Regions from separate parts of the Staphylococcus casei genome, predicted to be linked through region 4. Evidence: riboswitches for the same ligand, from Rfam matches in the RefSeq annotation. Region 4 holds a riboswitch; each other region holds the start of a gene.
The links. A riboswitch is a leader RNA that binds a small molecule or an ion and turns the genes downstream of it on or off. The one in region 4 is predicted to bind S-adenosylmethionine.
Positions count from the first base shown of each region.

Region 1: linked by a shared signal. The riboswitch ahead of metK (methionine adenosyltransferase) and the one ahead of QMO72_RS03095 (Na+/H+ antiporter NhaC family protein) in region 4 are both predicted to bind S-adenosylmethionine.
Region 2: linked by a shared signal. The riboswitch ahead of QMO72_RS01515 (MetQ/NlpA family ABC transporter substrate-binding protein) and the one ahead of QMO72_RS03095 (Na+/H+ antiporter NhaC family protein) in region 4 are both predicted to bind S-adenosylmethionine.
Region 3: linked by a shared signal. The riboswitch ahead of QMO72_RS01770 (aminotransferase class I/II-fold pyridoxal phosphate-dependent enzyme) and the one ahead of QMO72_RS03095 (Na+/H+ antiporter NhaC family protein) in region 4 are both predicted to bind S-adenosylmethionine.

Region 1 is NZ_CP125718.1:1,105,114-1,109,318, forward strand. It holds gene pckA (phosphoenolpyruvate carboxykinase (ATP)) at 1-1,569, opposite strand, end outside; SAM riboswitch class I at 1,725-1,837, shown strand; gene metK (methionine adenosyltransferase) at 1,947-3,143, shown strand; gene QMO72_RS05340 (nuclease-related domain-containing protein) at 3,236-4,144, shown strand.
Region 2 is NZ_CP125718.1:354,122-358,326, forward strand. It holds gene ulaA (PTS ascorbate transporter subunit IIC) at 1-560, shown strand, start outside; gene panE (2-dehydropantoate 2-reductase) at 772-1,689, opposite strand; SAM riboswitch class I at 1,939-2,045, shown strand; gene QMO72_RS01515 (MetQ/NlpA family ABC transporter substrate-binding protein) at 2,121-2,939, shown strand; gene QMO72_RS01520 (lactate/malate family dehydrogenase) at 3,026-3,967, shown strand; gene manA (mannose-6-phosphate isomerase, class I) at 4,158-4,205, shown strand, end outside.
Region 3 is NZ_CP125718.1:402,854-407,058, forward strand. It holds gene QMO72_RS01760 (PTS sugar transporter subunit IIC) at 1-244, shown strand, start outside; gene QMO72_RS01765 (aggregation-promoting factor C-terminal-like domain-containing protein) at 766-1,515, shown strand; SAM riboswitch class I at 1,652-1,760, shown strand; gene QMO72_RS01770 (aminotransferase class I/II-fold pyridoxal phosphate-dependent enzyme) at 1,828-2,985, shown strand; gene QMO72_RS01775 (D-lactate dehydrogenase) at 3,007-4,005, shown strand; gene copZ (copper chaperone CopZ) at 4,126-4,205, opposite strand, start outside.
Region 4 is NZ_CP125718.1:701,174-705,378, forward strand. It holds gene QMO72_RS03085 (amidohydrolase) at 1-608, shown strand, start outside; partial or broken gene QMO72_RS03090 (SDR family oxidoreductase) at 693-1,574, shown strand; SAM riboswitch class I at 1,786-1,885, shown strand; gene QMO72_RS03095 (Na+/H+ antiporter NhaC family protein) at 2,007-3,299, shown strand; gene QMO72_RS03100 (SRPBCC family protein) at 3,587-4,093, shown strand.

The DNA.
Region 1 (4,205 bases), 400 kb from region 4:
AGCCAAGTCTTCAACGTCTTCTCCAAATTTTTCGAAATTATAATTGAAACGGTCAATTAAGTCTTGCGCCTGTGCTCTATATGCTTCTGGTTTATTCCAAGCATTAATTGGATTAAGTAATGTCTGCGGTACATCTTCTACAGATACTGGAATATTTAGCCCGAACATATCATCTTTAATATATTCTGCATCTTTTAATTCACCTGTAATTGCTTGATTTACCATTTGTCTTGTGTAATTTAAGCTAATACGACGGCCCACACCATATTTACCACCAGTCCAACCAGTGTTAACTAAGTATACGTCTACGTCATGTTTATCTATAAGATCACCTAACAAATCTGCATAAACCTTAGCATTAAGCGGTAGGAAAGGTGAACCGAAACAAGTTGAAAATGAAGGTTCAGGTTCAGTGACACCACGTTCTGTACCTGCTAGTTTGGCAGTGAAACCACTTAAGAAATGATACATTGCTTGATCTTTAGTTAACTTAGAAATCGGAGGTAATACACCAAAAGCATCGGCAGTTAGGAAAATAATTGTGTTAGGATGTGCCGCTTTAGAGGGTGTAACAATATTATCAATATGGTTAATAGGGTAAGCAGCTCTTGTGTTTTCAGTATAATAGTTATCGTCGAAATCAACATCGCCTTCTTCGTCGACCACTACGTTTTCTAAAATTGTCCCGTACTTAATTGCATCATAAATTTGTGGTTCTTTTTTATATGAAAGATTAATGGCTTTAGCATAGCAACCACCTTCAATATTAAAGATACCGTTATCATTCCATCCATGTTCATCATCGCCAATAAGCTTACGATTAGCATCAGCAGAAAGTGTTGTCTTGCCAGTTCCAGATAAACCAAAGAATAATGCGACATCACCTTTGTCGCCAACGTTAGCTGAACAATGCATGCTCATGATGTTGTCTTTAGGAAGTAAATAGTTCATTACTGAGAAGATGCCTTTTTTCATTTCGCCAGCATATTCCGTGCCGCCGATTAAAATAACTTTATGTTTAAATGAAGTTATAATAAACGTTTCTGAATGTGTGCCATCAATGGTTGGATCAGCTTTAAAGTGCGGTGCTGAAACAATTGTGAAATTTGCTTTAATATCTAATGCTTCTTCGTATGAATTAGGACGAATAAACATATTTTGTGCGAATAGGTTATGCCAAGCTAACTCATTAATGACAGTGAGTTTTAATTGCGAATCGACATCACTACCTGCGTAACCATTGAATACGTATAATTCATCTTTTTTATCAAGATAAGCTAAAACTTTATCATATAGTTTTAAAAATGTTTCTTCTTCAATTGGTTGATTGATATCTCCCCAATCAATTGCATCTCTATAAGACGGTTCAGTAACGATGAATTTATCTTTAGGGGAACGTCCTGTATATTTCCCAGTTTTGGCATTTATGGCACCTAACTCAGTGAGTTCGCCTTCATTATTATTCAAAATTTTGTTATATAACTGAGTCGTCGACAATTGAAATAATGATGAACTTTTTCCCAAAATGCTGTCAATTTTATTTGTATAAGTGTATGTATCTACCGCCATACTGAATCCCTCCATAGTTAATTTTAGATGTAAGCCTTTACAATTAAAAAGTATAACACATATGCACTATTAGTCCACATCATTTTAGAAGGAATTTTAATAAATGTTAAATTGACAATATATCAGAGATTCTGTACTATAGTGATTAACGGATTCTCTTATCCTGAGTGGCGGAGGGACATGGACCCAATGAAGCCCAGCAACCTCTTCTTAATACGAAGAAAGGTGCCAAACCGTTTGCAGACAAATAGCGTCTGAACGATAAGAGCGAATGGACGTATAAGGGCCTTCTCTCTATTTAATATAGTGATGAAGGCCTTTTTTATTTAGCTCAACAGAGAGAGAATTTTCGTAATTTAAAACTAAAGGAGCAAATTATGACTTACAATAAAAGATTATTCACTTCAGAATCTGTAACAGAGGGGCATCCAGATAAAATTGCTGACCAAGTATCAGATGCAATATTAGATGAAATACTTAAGGATGACCCTAATGCGCGCGTAGCTTGTGAAACAACAGTAACTACAGGTATGGCATTAATTTCAGGAGAGATATCAACGTCAACTTATGTAGATATTCCTAAAGTCGTGAGAGAAACGATTAAAGAAATTGGTTATACACGTGCAAAATATGGCTATGATAGTCAAACAATGGCAGTATTAACAGCAATTGATGAACAATCTGCAGATATTGCACAAGGTGTTGATACAGCTTTAGAATATCGCAATGATGTTTCAGAAGAAGAAATTGAAGCAACAGGTGCCGGAGATCAAGGCTTGATGTTTGGTTACGCTACAAATGAAACGGATACTTATATGCCGTTACCAATCTTCTTATCACATCAGTTAGCTAAACGATTATCAGATGTTCGTAAAGATGAAACATTAAACTATTTACGCCCAGATGGTAAAGTACAAGTAACTGTAGAATATGATGAGCATGATGAACCACGTCGTATTGATACTATAGTGGTGTCTACACAACACGCTGAAGATATTGAATTAGAACAAATTCAAGCTGATATTAAAGCGCATGTGATTTATCCAACTGTATCAAAAGATTTATTAGATGAAGCAACGAAATTCTATATAAACCCTACTGGTAGATTTGTGATTGGCGGGCCTCAAGGTGACGCAGGACTTACTGGTCGTAAAATTATTGTGGATACGTATGGTGGTTATGCACGTCATGGCGGTGGTTGTTTCAGTGGTAAGGATCCAACAAAAGTAGACCGTTCTGCTGCGTATGCTGCACGCTATGTAGCTAAGAATATTGTTGCTGCTGACTTGGCTAAAAAATGTGAAGTTCAACTTGCTTATGCGATTGGAGTTGCTGAGCCTGTATCGATTTCTATTGATACGTTTGGTACTGGGAAAGTGAGCGAAGATAGTTTAGTAGAGGCTGTCAGAACTCATTTTGATCTTAGACCAGCGGGTATTATAAAAATGTTAGACTTGAAACATCCAATCTATAAACAAACGGCTGCTTACGGTCATTTTGGTCGTACAGATGTATTATTACCATGGGAAAAATTAGATAAAGTAAATTTATTAAAAGATTCTGTTAATGCATAATAAAAGTAAAGTAATAGCATACTTTTCTATCGTATGAAGAGCGATTATCGATTATAATAAAGTTACTGAACATATAAAGGAGCGCTATTGTTATGAATTCATTTGGCCCGTTAGAAATTGGTTTGATCGTGGCAATCATCGTGGCAATTATTTGTTTAATATTATTTTTTGTTGCTTTAAAAAGTAAAAAGAAAGCGCAGAAAAAAGTAGAAGAGCAATATAAAGCAAGAGAGAAAAAATTAAGCGATGAACATGAAGAAGAATTAGAAAAAGAAAGAATTGAAAATAAAAAAACGGTAACTAAACAAAAAGAAGAATATACCGCAACTGTAAGCTCTAAAAATAGAGAAATTGATGCGTTAAAATTATTTTCTAAAAACCATAGTGAATATGTAACGGATATGAGATTGATTGGCATTCGTGAACGTCTTGTAAATGAAAAGAGAATTCGTCCTGAAGATATGCATATCATGGCAAATATTTTCTTACCTAAAAATGAGTTTAGTGATGTACAACGAATCAGTCATTTAGTACTTACGCGTACAGGACTATATATAATCGATTCTCAATTACTGAAAGGGCATGTTTACAATGGCATTAGTGCTGGTCAATTTAAAGAACAGCCTATGATGGAACAAGTATTTGATACACTCGACCTTGATAAACAATCACCACAAACGCTTGTATTAGATCAAAATGAAGATAAAAATTCATTATCATTTGTTAATTATTCTAATCACTTAAATGAAATAGAAAAACTTGCGGGTGATATTCAAACAGAATTGAATTTAAAATTTGCACCTACGACTATTTTATACTTTAATCCGAAGAATGAAGGTGCAGTCACAATTTCTAATTATGCGCAAAGCTCAAGCTCAAAAGTATTAGTTGGGCCTGAACAGCTTGACGAATTCTTTAATAAGTTTGTATTCCACGGTCGCATACAATATACAGTGGAAGATTTACAACGTATTATGGATGAAATCGAATCATTTAATTAGAATAGATAAACACCCTTATGACAAAAGTTATAAGGGTGTTTTTTAGAAAGCGAATTATTTT
Region 2 (4,205 bases), 350 kb from region 4:
TTGCAGCAGGCGTATTTATTATTTTAACTGGTGTTCGTCTGATATTAGCAGAAATTGTACCTGCATTTAAAGGGATTTCTGAAAAACTTGTACCTAATACAAAGCCAGCTTTAGATTGTCCAATTGTTTTTCCCTATGCACAAAATGCAGTGTTAATAGGTTTCTTTGTCAGCTTTATCGTTGGTGTATTGGGAATGTTTTTACTCTTCTTATTTGGCGGAGTAGTTATCTTACCTGGTGTGGTAGCGCACTTCTTCTTAGGTGCAACTTCCGGTGTGTTTGGAAATGCGCGTGGTGGTATTAAAGGTGCTATTGCAGGATCAGCGTTAAATGGTTTACTTATTACATTTTTACCTCTAGTATTTTTACCATTCTTAGGAGATCTTGGTGGTGCGGCAACGACTTTCTCTGATACTGATTTCTTAGTAGTAGGTGTTGTAGTAGGCAATGTTGCTAAATACCTTGGACTCATTGGTATTATTGTGTTAATTGTTATTATTGCGGCATTAGCAATGTGGTTACAAAAACGTACAAACCAAAAAGGGATAAAAGAGCAATAGGTTAAAGCAATATGAATTGTAATCTATTGGATTTAAAAAGAGGCATAGCAAGCATATTATATATATGCTTGCTATGCCTCTTTTTCGCTACTATAAGTTGTTGTACTTTGAATTATAAACATATCGCTGATAACAAGATTTAGAATTTATTGTCAGCTGCCATGATAGGAGTAATCCAACTATATAGATATTTAATAGCATTGCTTATCATTTAATGTAGCATTTCTTTGTAAACTTTGTGACTTTGATAGACACAAGTTAATAAAGGTGCATTAATTTTATAATATTTAGCTAACTGAAGTAAGTATCCTTGTAAATGATCTGCTTCAATGTTAAATCCTTTTTCCATATCTCGTTGCATAGATGTTTTAAAATGATAAGACAATTGTTGAAGTGATTTCATATATTGATCTACGATATTATGTGAAAGTGGAGCACCATGCGCACGCATGATCGATGCTGCCTCATTATATAAGGATTCAATAAAATCACCGCCACCTTCACTATCACGGATTGGACCGATTGGTGCATGCATCAATGTGGTTACACTTGAGAGTACAGTGATCATTAAATATTTATGCCACATACCTTGTTTGATATTAGGATTTAAGACGAATTCTGCTTTAGTATTAGAGAAAGCATGTGCAATATGTTTTGAACGCTTACTATCATTACCATCAATTTCACCAAAATATAATTTGTCAAAAGGGCTTGTATGAATGATTTCACCTGCTGTGTCTAAAGTGGTTTCAATGACACAGTAACCCCCTAAAATTTTATCTTTACCAAAAGCTGATTGAAGTTTTGGTATATGCGCAACACCGTTGAGTACTGGAATGATAGATGTCGTACTATTTACGAAGGGCTTTAAATCTTCAATTGCATGATCTAAATGATAAGATTTGGATGATAAAATGACTACATCGAAAGGTTCAACGCGATCCTCTTTAGTGATTAATTGTGGTTTAAAACTATAATCCCCTTTTTCACTGTGTATGGTTAAGCCGTATTTATCTAAAAATGATTTACGCTTTGGACGTACAAGAAATGTAACGTTTTGTCCACTCTCAGCCAAACGTCCACCATAATAGCCACCAATACCGCCGGCTCCCAAGACTAGTATACGCATATAAACAACTCCTTATTTATGTATTAAATATTTAATAATATACATATACCACTTATTCAACTTAGATACGCATTTTATATAAAACGTATCTGCTAGTATTTTAATTTGTGAAGCTAGTGTTTCACATGGAACAATATTTAATAGGATTCATAAATAATAGCGTTTAAATTATTTGGAATATTCTCAAAACTTATTGACTAATTATGAGTACAATGCTAGGATTAAAACAATTCAATTACATAGGATTTACTCTTATCAAGAGTGGTGGAGGGATTGTGCCCGATGAAACCCAGCAACCGTCGTTCAACGAAATGGTGCTAATTCACAGAAAGTCGTGTTACTTTCGGAGATGAGAGAAGGTGTAAGCTTTCTCTAAACATTATGAGAAAGCTTATTTTTTTAGACTATTAAAAATAAAGGAGTACTAAAATATGAAAAAAATAATCAGTTCAGTTGCATTATTAATTTTTGTATTATTGCTTACAGCATGCGGTAATACAAGTGGTAAAACTAATGACAAAAAAATTACAATAGCAGCATCACCAGCGCCACATGGTGAGGTGCTTGAACATGCTAAAGAAGAAATGAAGAAAAAAGGTTATGATTTGAAAATAAAAACAGTTAATGACTATAAAGTACCGAATAAATTATTAGATAAAGGGGACGTTGATGCAAACTTTTTCCAGCATGTACCATATTTAAAAGCTGAAAAAGCAGATCATAATTATAATATTGAAGAAGTAGGAAAAGTGTTTACAACGCCCATGGGTGTGTATAGTAAGAAATATAAAGATATTAAAGATATACCAAATGGATCAAAAATTTATGTATCCAATAATCCAGCAGAAGAAGGACGTTTCTTATCATTCTTTGTAAATAAAGGATTAATCAAAATTAAAAAAGGTGTAAATATTGAAGATGCTAAATTTGAAGATATTGTAGAAAACAAGAAAAACTTAAAATTTAATAATCAACAGGGTGCTGAATTTTTACCTAAAACATATAATAGTAAAGAAGGCGCGGCAGTCATAATGAACTCTAACTATGCTATTGATAATGGATTAACGCCACATAAAGATGCGATAGCAGTGGAAGGAAAATCATCCCCATTTGCTAATATCGTAGCTGTACAAAAAGGACATAAAGATGACAAGAAATATCAAACGTTAATAAAAGTACTCCAATCTAAAGATATGAAGTCATTTATTGAGCGAAAATATGGACAAGATGTCATTCCTTATCAAAAATAATATGTATAATCCAAATTGCTATCTTGATATGGTTAAGTTCAATAAATGTATATAACTTAAAATGGATGAAGTAGGGAAGGGATAAAATGTCTAAATTAGGTATTGTAGGTCTTGGAAGAGTCGGAAGTCAGATATTAACTGATATTCAAAATTTGAATTTATTTGCCGAAATCATATTGATAGATACAAATAAAGAAGTAGCGAGTGGTGAAGCTTTAGATCATTCTCATATACAAGGTTTGTCAAATTCTACAAATATAGATATTCGTGTAGGGGATTATCAAGAATTGGCAGATGCCTCTTTTATTATTATAGCGTCAAGTGCACCGACAGACCCGAACGAGGGGGATCGTGTGTTACTGGCACAAGATAATCGTCAAATGATTGAAGGGGTTATGGCACAAATCCAACAAGTTACACAGGAAGCGATTGTAATCTTAATATCTAACCCAGTAGATACGATTACTTACATAGCAAATCGATTTGACTATCCGGCACATAAATTAATAGGAACGGGCACTTCTCTAGAAACATCAAGATTTAAAACATTAATCGCAAAGCACTATAAAATAGATCCTAAAAATGTTGAAGCCTTTGTCATAGGAGAGCATGGACAACATGCTGTGCCGGTGTGGAGTAAGGTACGTATTCATGGAATGGCCCTAGATGAATTTGAAGCATTAACTGATGTTCCAGAGATTGATAAAGCAAATATTACTGCGAAAATAGATCAAGTTTCCATGGATGTTTTTTATCAAAAGGGTTGGACGAATGCTGCAATTTCTAAAGTGACAGTAAATATTATACAGGCCATTGCACTTAATCAACGATCAATTATCCCGTTAACAACTATTAATTATGAATTTGGTTTAACAGATAGTGCATTTAGCTTACCTACGCTAATTGATAAAGAAGGTGTCATTCAACGATTTGAAATAAAATTAAATCAAAGTGAATGGATTCAACTCAAAGCAGCACATCAATACATTAAGCAAACAATTAAGCAAGTATCAAAAACAGATAAGTGATCATACTATTTATATAATCACATTGTTGTTTGAACAATATAAGCTATAGCTGGTTTCATAATTAATATATGGAATCAGCTTTTTACGTTAAAAATGGAAACGCTTTAATAAAATGTTATAATATATTACGGAGACGATAGAAATTCATATGCGATATATTAAATAAAATAAAGAACGGAGGTACAAAACGATGCCATTATTTTTAAAACCTGTGTTTCAAGAACGTATCTGGGGCGGC
Region 3 (4,205 bases), 300 kb from region 4:
TACGGGCTTTGTAGGTGCATTGATAGGCATAGGAGGAACAAAAGAATCAGCAGGCTTTGGAATTATAGGACTGGTTGGTCCGATAAGTGGATTTAGATTTATGGATCATCCACCATTATTAAGTTTACTACTCGTATTTATCGCATTCTTTGTAGTTCCATTTGTTAGTGGTTATTTAGTGAACGCATTCTATATGAAAGTATTAAAATTATATGATAGAGAAATATTCAAATTCTTAGTTTAAAATGTAAAGTTTGTTAAGAGAAGAAATTTTTATACTTCAATACAAAAGGGTAAAATTACTCAAAAAGGCTACGTGACAGTAGCCTTTTTATATTTTCTTAATAAATTAATTACAAGCATTGCACTAAAATATAATTTTTCTGTCGAATTTTTATTTTACAATTATGTAACAAAAACGTTTTCTGTAATAATTCAGAAAATAATTTATTATTTTTAAAAATGTAATTAAACACTTACGCGAAAGGGTTTATACACAAAATCAGAGTGGAAGAAAATAATTTAGGCGTTATAAAACAAAACGAAAAGGTTTCCAATATTACAAGAGGACATTACTTTTGTAAAGTTTTGTTATACAAGTGTAATATAAATCAACGAAATTTATGGTATATTATTTGTGGCGAAAAAATAGCGCATAAAAAAATTAAACAATTTTGGTAGATATGTTAACTAGCAGATACGATAAATAATTTAACGAAAATATAATTTTACTTACAAAAGATTTAAATGGAGGATTTTTTTATTATGAAGAAGACAATTTTAGCATCATCATTAGCAGTAGCATTAGGCGTAACAGGTTATGCGTCAACAGATCACAATGAAGCACACGCTTCAGAGTCAAATATTGACCAAGGTCATTTAGCTGAATTAGCTCAAAGTGGAGCTGCTCAATTAAACGAAAAACCATTACACGCTGGTGCGTACAACTATGACTTCGTATTAAATGGTTACGAATATACTTTCACTTCAGATGGTAGTTCATGGTCATGGAAATACGATGTAGCAGGTGCTCAAAGTACAACTTCTCAAAGCACAGCTTCACAAGATGTAAGTTCACAAGCTTCATCAAACACTAATGAAACAGCAGCTAGTGAAGTTCGTTCACAAGCAACTACAAAAACAACAAACGTAGAAGCAGTTGAAGCGCCTAAAGCTTCATCAAACTCTAACGTTCAAACAGCTCAAACAAGTACTGCAACTAAAACTTATGAAGCTGCAAAAACTACAGCTGCTTCAACTGGTGGATCAGTTAAATCTCAATTCTTAGCTGCTGGTGGTACAGAAGCTATGTGGAATACAATTGTAATGCCTGAATCAAGCGGTAATCCAAATGCTGTTAACGAATTAGGTTACCAAGGTTTAGGTCAAACTAAAGAATCATGGGGAACTGGTTCAGTAGCTACTCAAACTAAAGGTATGCTTAACTATGCTAAAGAGCGTTACGGTTCAGTTGACGCAGCACTTGCTTTCCGTTCTCAAAATAACTGGTGGTAAGATTTAAGTAACTAAATGTTCAACATTTAGTCCTATATATCAGAGAGTGTCTCTTAGGAGGCACTCTCTTTTTTATCTATAGATGATTGACAAGTATGAATATTCTGATAAAATTATAGTTAATTTAATAATGACAAACTTATCCAGAGAAGTTGAGGGATTTGGCCCATTGATACTTCAGCAACAGACTTGCATGTCGAGTACTGTGCTTCGTCCAACAAGTAATATGACTTGAAAGATAGGTGACATGTGAAAGCTATATGCCACTTTAAAAGGTATATAGCTTTTTTATTTTTATAGGAGGGCATAAACATGGTAATTTCTGATAAATTAGCTCAAATTCCTGATAGTTATTTTGGGAAAACAATGGGACGTAAAGTAGAACATGGTAGTAAAACATTAATTAATATGGCAGTGGGCATCCCAGACGGTGAGACACCCCAAGGTATTATCGACTGTTTGAGTGAATCAATACGGATTCCAGAGAATCAAAAGTATGGCGCGTTTCATGGTAAAGATAGCTTTAAACAAGCCATTGTCGACTTTTATAAACGGCAATATCAAGTTGATTTAGATAAGGAAGATGAAGTTTGTATATTGTATGGCACAAAAAATGGCTTAGTAAATTTACCGCAATGTATTGTTAACCCTGGGGAGTATGTTTTGCTACCTGATCCAGGTTATACAGATTATTTAGCTGGTGTATTATTGGCTGATGCTAAGCCACACGCTCTGGTACTTAAAGCACCGTATTACTTACCAGAATGGAATAAAGTAGATAAAGAAGTTTTATCAAAGACGCGTCTAGTTTATTTGACTTATCCTAATAACCCAACTGGTTCAGTTGCTACACAATCGATATTTGATGAAGCTGTAGCTCAATTTAAAAATACAAAAACTAAAATTGTGCATGACTTTGCGTATAGTGCTTTTGGTTTTGATAATAAAAATCCAAGTATACTTCAATCTGAAGGTGCCAAAGATTTAGCTATTGAAGTATTTTCTTTATCTAAGGGATATAACATGTCTGGTTTTAGAGTAGGGTTTGCGGTTGGGAATAAAGAAATGATACAAGCCTTGAAGAAATTTCAAACACACACACATGCTGGGATGTTTGGTGCACTTCAAGATGCCGCTACATATGCATTAAATCATTATGATTCATTTTTAGAAACTCAAAATGAAACTTTTAAACGAAGAAGAGATGAATTTGAAAAGAAATTAAAAGAAGCTCATATTCCTTTTGAACCAATGAGGGGTGGCATTTTCTTATGGTTACAAACACCTAAAGGATACGATGGAGAAGCGTTTGTAACGTATTTATTACAAGAACAGTCTATTCTAGTGGCCCCAGGTATACCATTTGGTGAACAAGGGAGGAATTATGTAAGAATTTCATTAGCCCTTAACGATGTAGAGTTAGTGGAAGCAGCGAAACGAATCCAGTCATTAAAACATTTATATCAATAAAACATTAGGAGTGAAATGATTATGACAACGATTAAATTATTTGGAGTGAGACCAGAGGATATACCCTATATTGAAGCATGGTCTACACAGCGGGCGGTAGAAGTTGATTTAGACAAAGATTTGCTTACTATAGATACAGTTGATCGCGTTAAAGGCTTTGATGGTGTATCTTTGTCTCAACAATTGCCATTAGATGAGGAAGTGTATAAAAAATTGCATGAATTTGGTATTAAGCAGATTGCCCAACGAAGTGCAGGGTTTGATTGCTATGATTTTGAGTTAGCTAAGAAATATGATTTAATCATCTCTAATGTACCATCCTATTCACCACATTCTATAGCTGAATACACGGTATCTCAAGCGTTGAATTTAATTCGTAATTATAATGATATTCAACAGAAAACAGCAGAGTTTGATTTTAGATGGCAACCTGAAATATTATCGCGTTCTATGAAAGATTTAAAAGTAGCGGTGATTGGTACAGGACGAATTGGGAGCATTGTTGCGAAAATTTTTGCTAAAGGCTTCGAAACGCAAGTCGTTGCTTATGATATTTTCCCCAATGAAGCGTTAAAGTCATTTTTAACATATGAAACAAGTATTAGTGAAGCTATTAAAGATGCTGATATTGTGACAGTACATATCCCAGCGAGTAAAGAAAATAACTATTTATTCAATGATGCGTTATTTAATCAATTTAAAGAAGGTGCAGTATTTATTAACTGTGCCCGAGGTACGATTGTTGATACGAAAGCATTAGTAAATGCACTTGATAACGGAAAAATTAAAGGCGCTGCACTTGATACCTATGAAGGTGAAAAAGGTTTGTTTCCAAGTGATCAACGCGAGGGTACATTTGAAGATGAGTTGTTAAAACATTTAATAACGCGTCAAGATGTTATTGTATCACCACATATCGCATTTTATACAGATGCGGCTGTGGAAAATTTAATCGTTGATGCATTGGATGCAACGATAGAAGTATTGCAAACAGGGGATACGCAACTACGTGTGAATTAAAATAGCTAAAGCATCAACGTGCAGTGTATGAATGATTAACTTATGAAAAGCAATTATAAATAAAAAATGGTGATTACATCTTCAATATGTAATCACCATTTTACTTTATATTGAGTAAGGTTATTTTACGTCGTAACCTTGATCCTCGATTGCATCTTTCATATGAGCGAATGCTACTTTATCATCATCGTAATTGACAT
Region 4 (4,205 bases):
TAGATCGTTTCGAATTTAAAATCAAAGGCAAAGGTGCTCATGCAGCTAAACCTGAACAAGGAAATGATCCCACAATCGTACTAGGTCAATTAATAAATAGCATTCAATCTATAGTTAGCAGAAATTTATCAGCTTTCGATAGTGCAGTGGTCACAATCGGCGAAGTTTCAAGTGGTAATACATGGAATGTGATTGCGGATCAAGCCTATGTTCAAGGGACTGTAAGAACGTTTGATGCAGAAAAACGAGATTATATAGAAGCACGTTTGAAATCGATAGGTAAAGGGTTAGCAGAGGCTTTTGGTGTTGATATTGAAACGATTTATCATCGCTTACCTGGAGCTGTTGAAAATGATGAAAAGCTAACGAATGATGCGATTGAAGTTGCAAAACAAGTAGGTTATAACGTTGAGGTTATGGACAAACCATTAACAATAGGAGAGGATTTTTCTGGTTTTTCACAAAAATATCCTAGTGTGTTTGTTTTTATAGGTTCAAATAGTGAATATGATTTACATCACCCTAAGTATGATCCAGATGAACGTATTTTAGAAAAAGTGCCAGACTACTTTATTACATTTGTACTAAAGCTTTTGAATGAAAACTAATTAGAAAATAGATGTATCTATGTATTAAATGAAATGAAAATGGGGTAAGGATGAAAGACGACATGAATTGAAGGAGTGTTAATAATGGCATCTCAAGATCCTAGAACAAAATTTTCAAATGCAGATTTTCCTCAACAAGAGCAATAGGCGCCAGGACTACAACAACAATTAGATCCTAAACCTGATTGTGGTGAAACCTCTTATAAGGGGTATGGGCGCTTGAAAGACTATAAGATGTTAGTCACAGGTGGCGATTCAGCTATTGGTCGTGCTGCCGCAATTGCTTATGCAAGAGAAGGGGCAGACGTAGCAATCAACTATTTACCAGCAGAAGAAGAAGATGCAATAGAGGTAAAAGAAATCATAGAGAATGAAGGCCGACGTGCTATTTTAATACCAGGTGACCTACGTAATGAACAATTCAATTATGATTTGGTCGAAGAAGCTTATCATAAACTGGGGGGTTTAGATAATGTCACGCTTGTTGCAGGTCATCAACAATATAAAAATAGTATAAAAGATTTTGATACCGCATCATTTTCAGAAACTTTTGAAACCAATGTCTATCCAATATTTTGGACAGTTCAAAAAGCATTAGATTATTTACAGGCAGGAGCAACAATTACGTTAACTTCATCAGTACAGGGCTATAATCCTAGTCCGATTTTACATGATTATGCCGCTACAAAAGCTGCTATCATCTCATTAACAAAGAGTTTATCAGAAGAATTGGGAGCTGAGGGTATCCGAGTAAACTGTGTAGCACCAGGACCATTTTGGTCTCCGCTACAAATATCGGGTGGTCAACCACAATCAAAAATACCAACCTTTGGGCAGAAAGAAGTGCTTGGTCGAGCAGGGCAACCTGTAGAACTTTCAGGTGTTTATGTACATTTAGCTGCTGAAGAATCAAGTTATACTACAGGTCAAGTATACGGTGTAACTGGAGGCACGCAGTTAGACTAAATTTATAGATTGAATTTAGAAGCTAGAAAATCATACCACGGGTTTTCTGGCTTTTTATTATGTCAAAGTAAAGGTAATGCTTTACTATAAATTCTTGTATTTGTCATTTTCACTTCTAATATCATATTGACAAAAAGTATATACCATATTAACATTTAGCAGTATTTGACGTATGATGAGCTATTAAGTACTGTAAGAAAATCATTGGAAATACTTATCAAGAGAAGTGTAGGCAGGTCTGTCGATACTTCGACAACATGGTGATGCATGTGCTAATTCCAGTAGTTTGGATAAATGCTAGAAGATAGGGATCAATTATAAACGTATACTCTTTTCTTCGATGTAGTAGGAAAGAGTTTTTAATTTTTATATGTATACATGTTAGTGCGATGAAAGTATTGTGATATTATCTTTGGAGAAAGTTGGTTAGGTATGGAGGAAACAAAGAAAGGCAATGTATGGGCATTAATTCCTTTAATTGTATTTGTAGGTTTGTTTTTAGGTGTTGGTATTGGCACAGGCGACTTTTCAACAATGCCACTAAATGTTGCTATTATAGTAGCATCAATTGTAGGTTTAGTATTAAATCGTAAAGAAACATTCGCTCAAAAAGTAGAAATTTTCACGAAAGGTGCAGGGCACTCTAATATTATATTGATGATGCTTATCTTCTTATTAGCAGGTGCTTTTTCACAAACTACAGAGGACATGGGAGGCGTGAAATCGACTGTTAATTTAGGCTTATCATTAATACCTGAAAACCTAATTATTGTAGGATTATTTATTATATGTATGTTTGTTTCTGTTTCGATGGGTACTTCTGTAGGTACAGTTGCTGCTATTGCTCCTGTAGGATTTGGATTAAGTCAAGCGACAGATGTTTCAGCAGCAATAACAATGGCAACAGTTGTTGGTGGAGCGATGTTTGGGGATAACTTATCAATGATTTCAGATACAACGATTGCAGCCGTACGTACACAAAAAACTAAGATGGGCGACAAATTTAAAGTGAACATTAAAATTGTATTACCAGGGGCAATCTTTACGATTATTGTTTTGTGGTTTTTAACAAAGGGTGCACACATCGATGCAACTAAAGATTACGACTACAATTTTATTAAAGTTGTACCTTATTTATTAGTATTAATATTAGCACTCATTGGAATCAACGTAATTATTGTGCTGATTGGCGGGATTGTATTATCATCAATAATTGGTTTAATTGATGGATCATTTGGATGGTCAGGGTTATTAACCTCTATTTCTAAAGGTATCATTGGTATGGAGGACATTGCTATTATAGCGTTACTTATTGGTGGCCTCGTAGCTCTGATTCAGCATAACGGTGGCATCACATGGCTGCTCAATTTCGTTCGTAGAAGAGTTAAATCTAAACGTGGCGCAGAGTTAGGTATTGCAGGGCTAGTGAGTACTGCTGATATAGCAACAGCGAATAATACGATTTCAATATTGATGGCAGGACCTTTAGCTAAAAATATATCAGAAGCGTATGATGTAGACCCGAGAAAATCGGCGAGTATTTTAGATATGTTTGCAAGCTGTTTCCAAGGGTTATTACCTTATAGCCCTCAACTTATAGCGGCTGCGGGCGTTGCGTCTATATCACCGTTTGAGTTAGTCCCGTATTCTATTTATCCAATGATTTTGGGTGTATGTGGATTAATTGCAATAGTATTTGGATTGCCTAGATTAGATAAAAAATAAATATGAATGCATTGTGGGAAGGCCTATCTAAACAAAATTTTGTTAAACACGCCTTCCTACTTTATATATAAGCTTAATTTTAAAAAATTAGAGTGATTATAGTGTAATATATAGATATAAAATAGCATTGTTTTTAATAAGTTCATTCACTTTTCTAGAAAACAAAATATGTAAATCGCCTGTTTTAGTATAAATACAATGAACATTTTGTAAATATCATGATTATAGTTTAGAAGTCTCGTGTAATAAGTTAGAATAGTCTTAAGAGTGAAAGTAGGTGAACAAGCGTGGCTAAATATAATGTAGAAAATGAAAACGTTGAAATAAGACTTGAGCGATTATTTAAAGTCGAACCTGAATTATTGTATCAAGCATGGACAGATCAACGATTTCTTAAGCAATGGTTTATGACAACTGCAAGAACGAATAAATCTATACAAGTGAATACAGAGCAAAATGGCAGTTATGAAATTATTGATGCTCGTAATGGAAAAGAAAATGTTATAAAAGGTGCTTTTATGACATTAACACCGTATGAATATATTGTTATGACAATTGGTATGCCAGAATTAAGTGATTCGGAAGATACGATTGAAGTGGAAATATTTGAAAGAGAACCAGGTATTACTCAAATGATTTTTAATTATATTGCTTTAGTACCAAGAGAAAGACGATATACAACTTTAGAATATAAACAAAAGAAAAAAGAATATCATGATTCTACGGCTCATGGCTTTGAAACTATGTTTGATAAGTTACAACTTACGTTAGAAGAGTTTGAAGCGGGACTATAATACCTAGGTTGAAATATATAACTGTATATATGGCGCTGAAGATTAATTATGATACATAAAAGGCTTATTGCATACTTTTAGTGGATGCGATAAGCCTTTTTTATTCAAATAT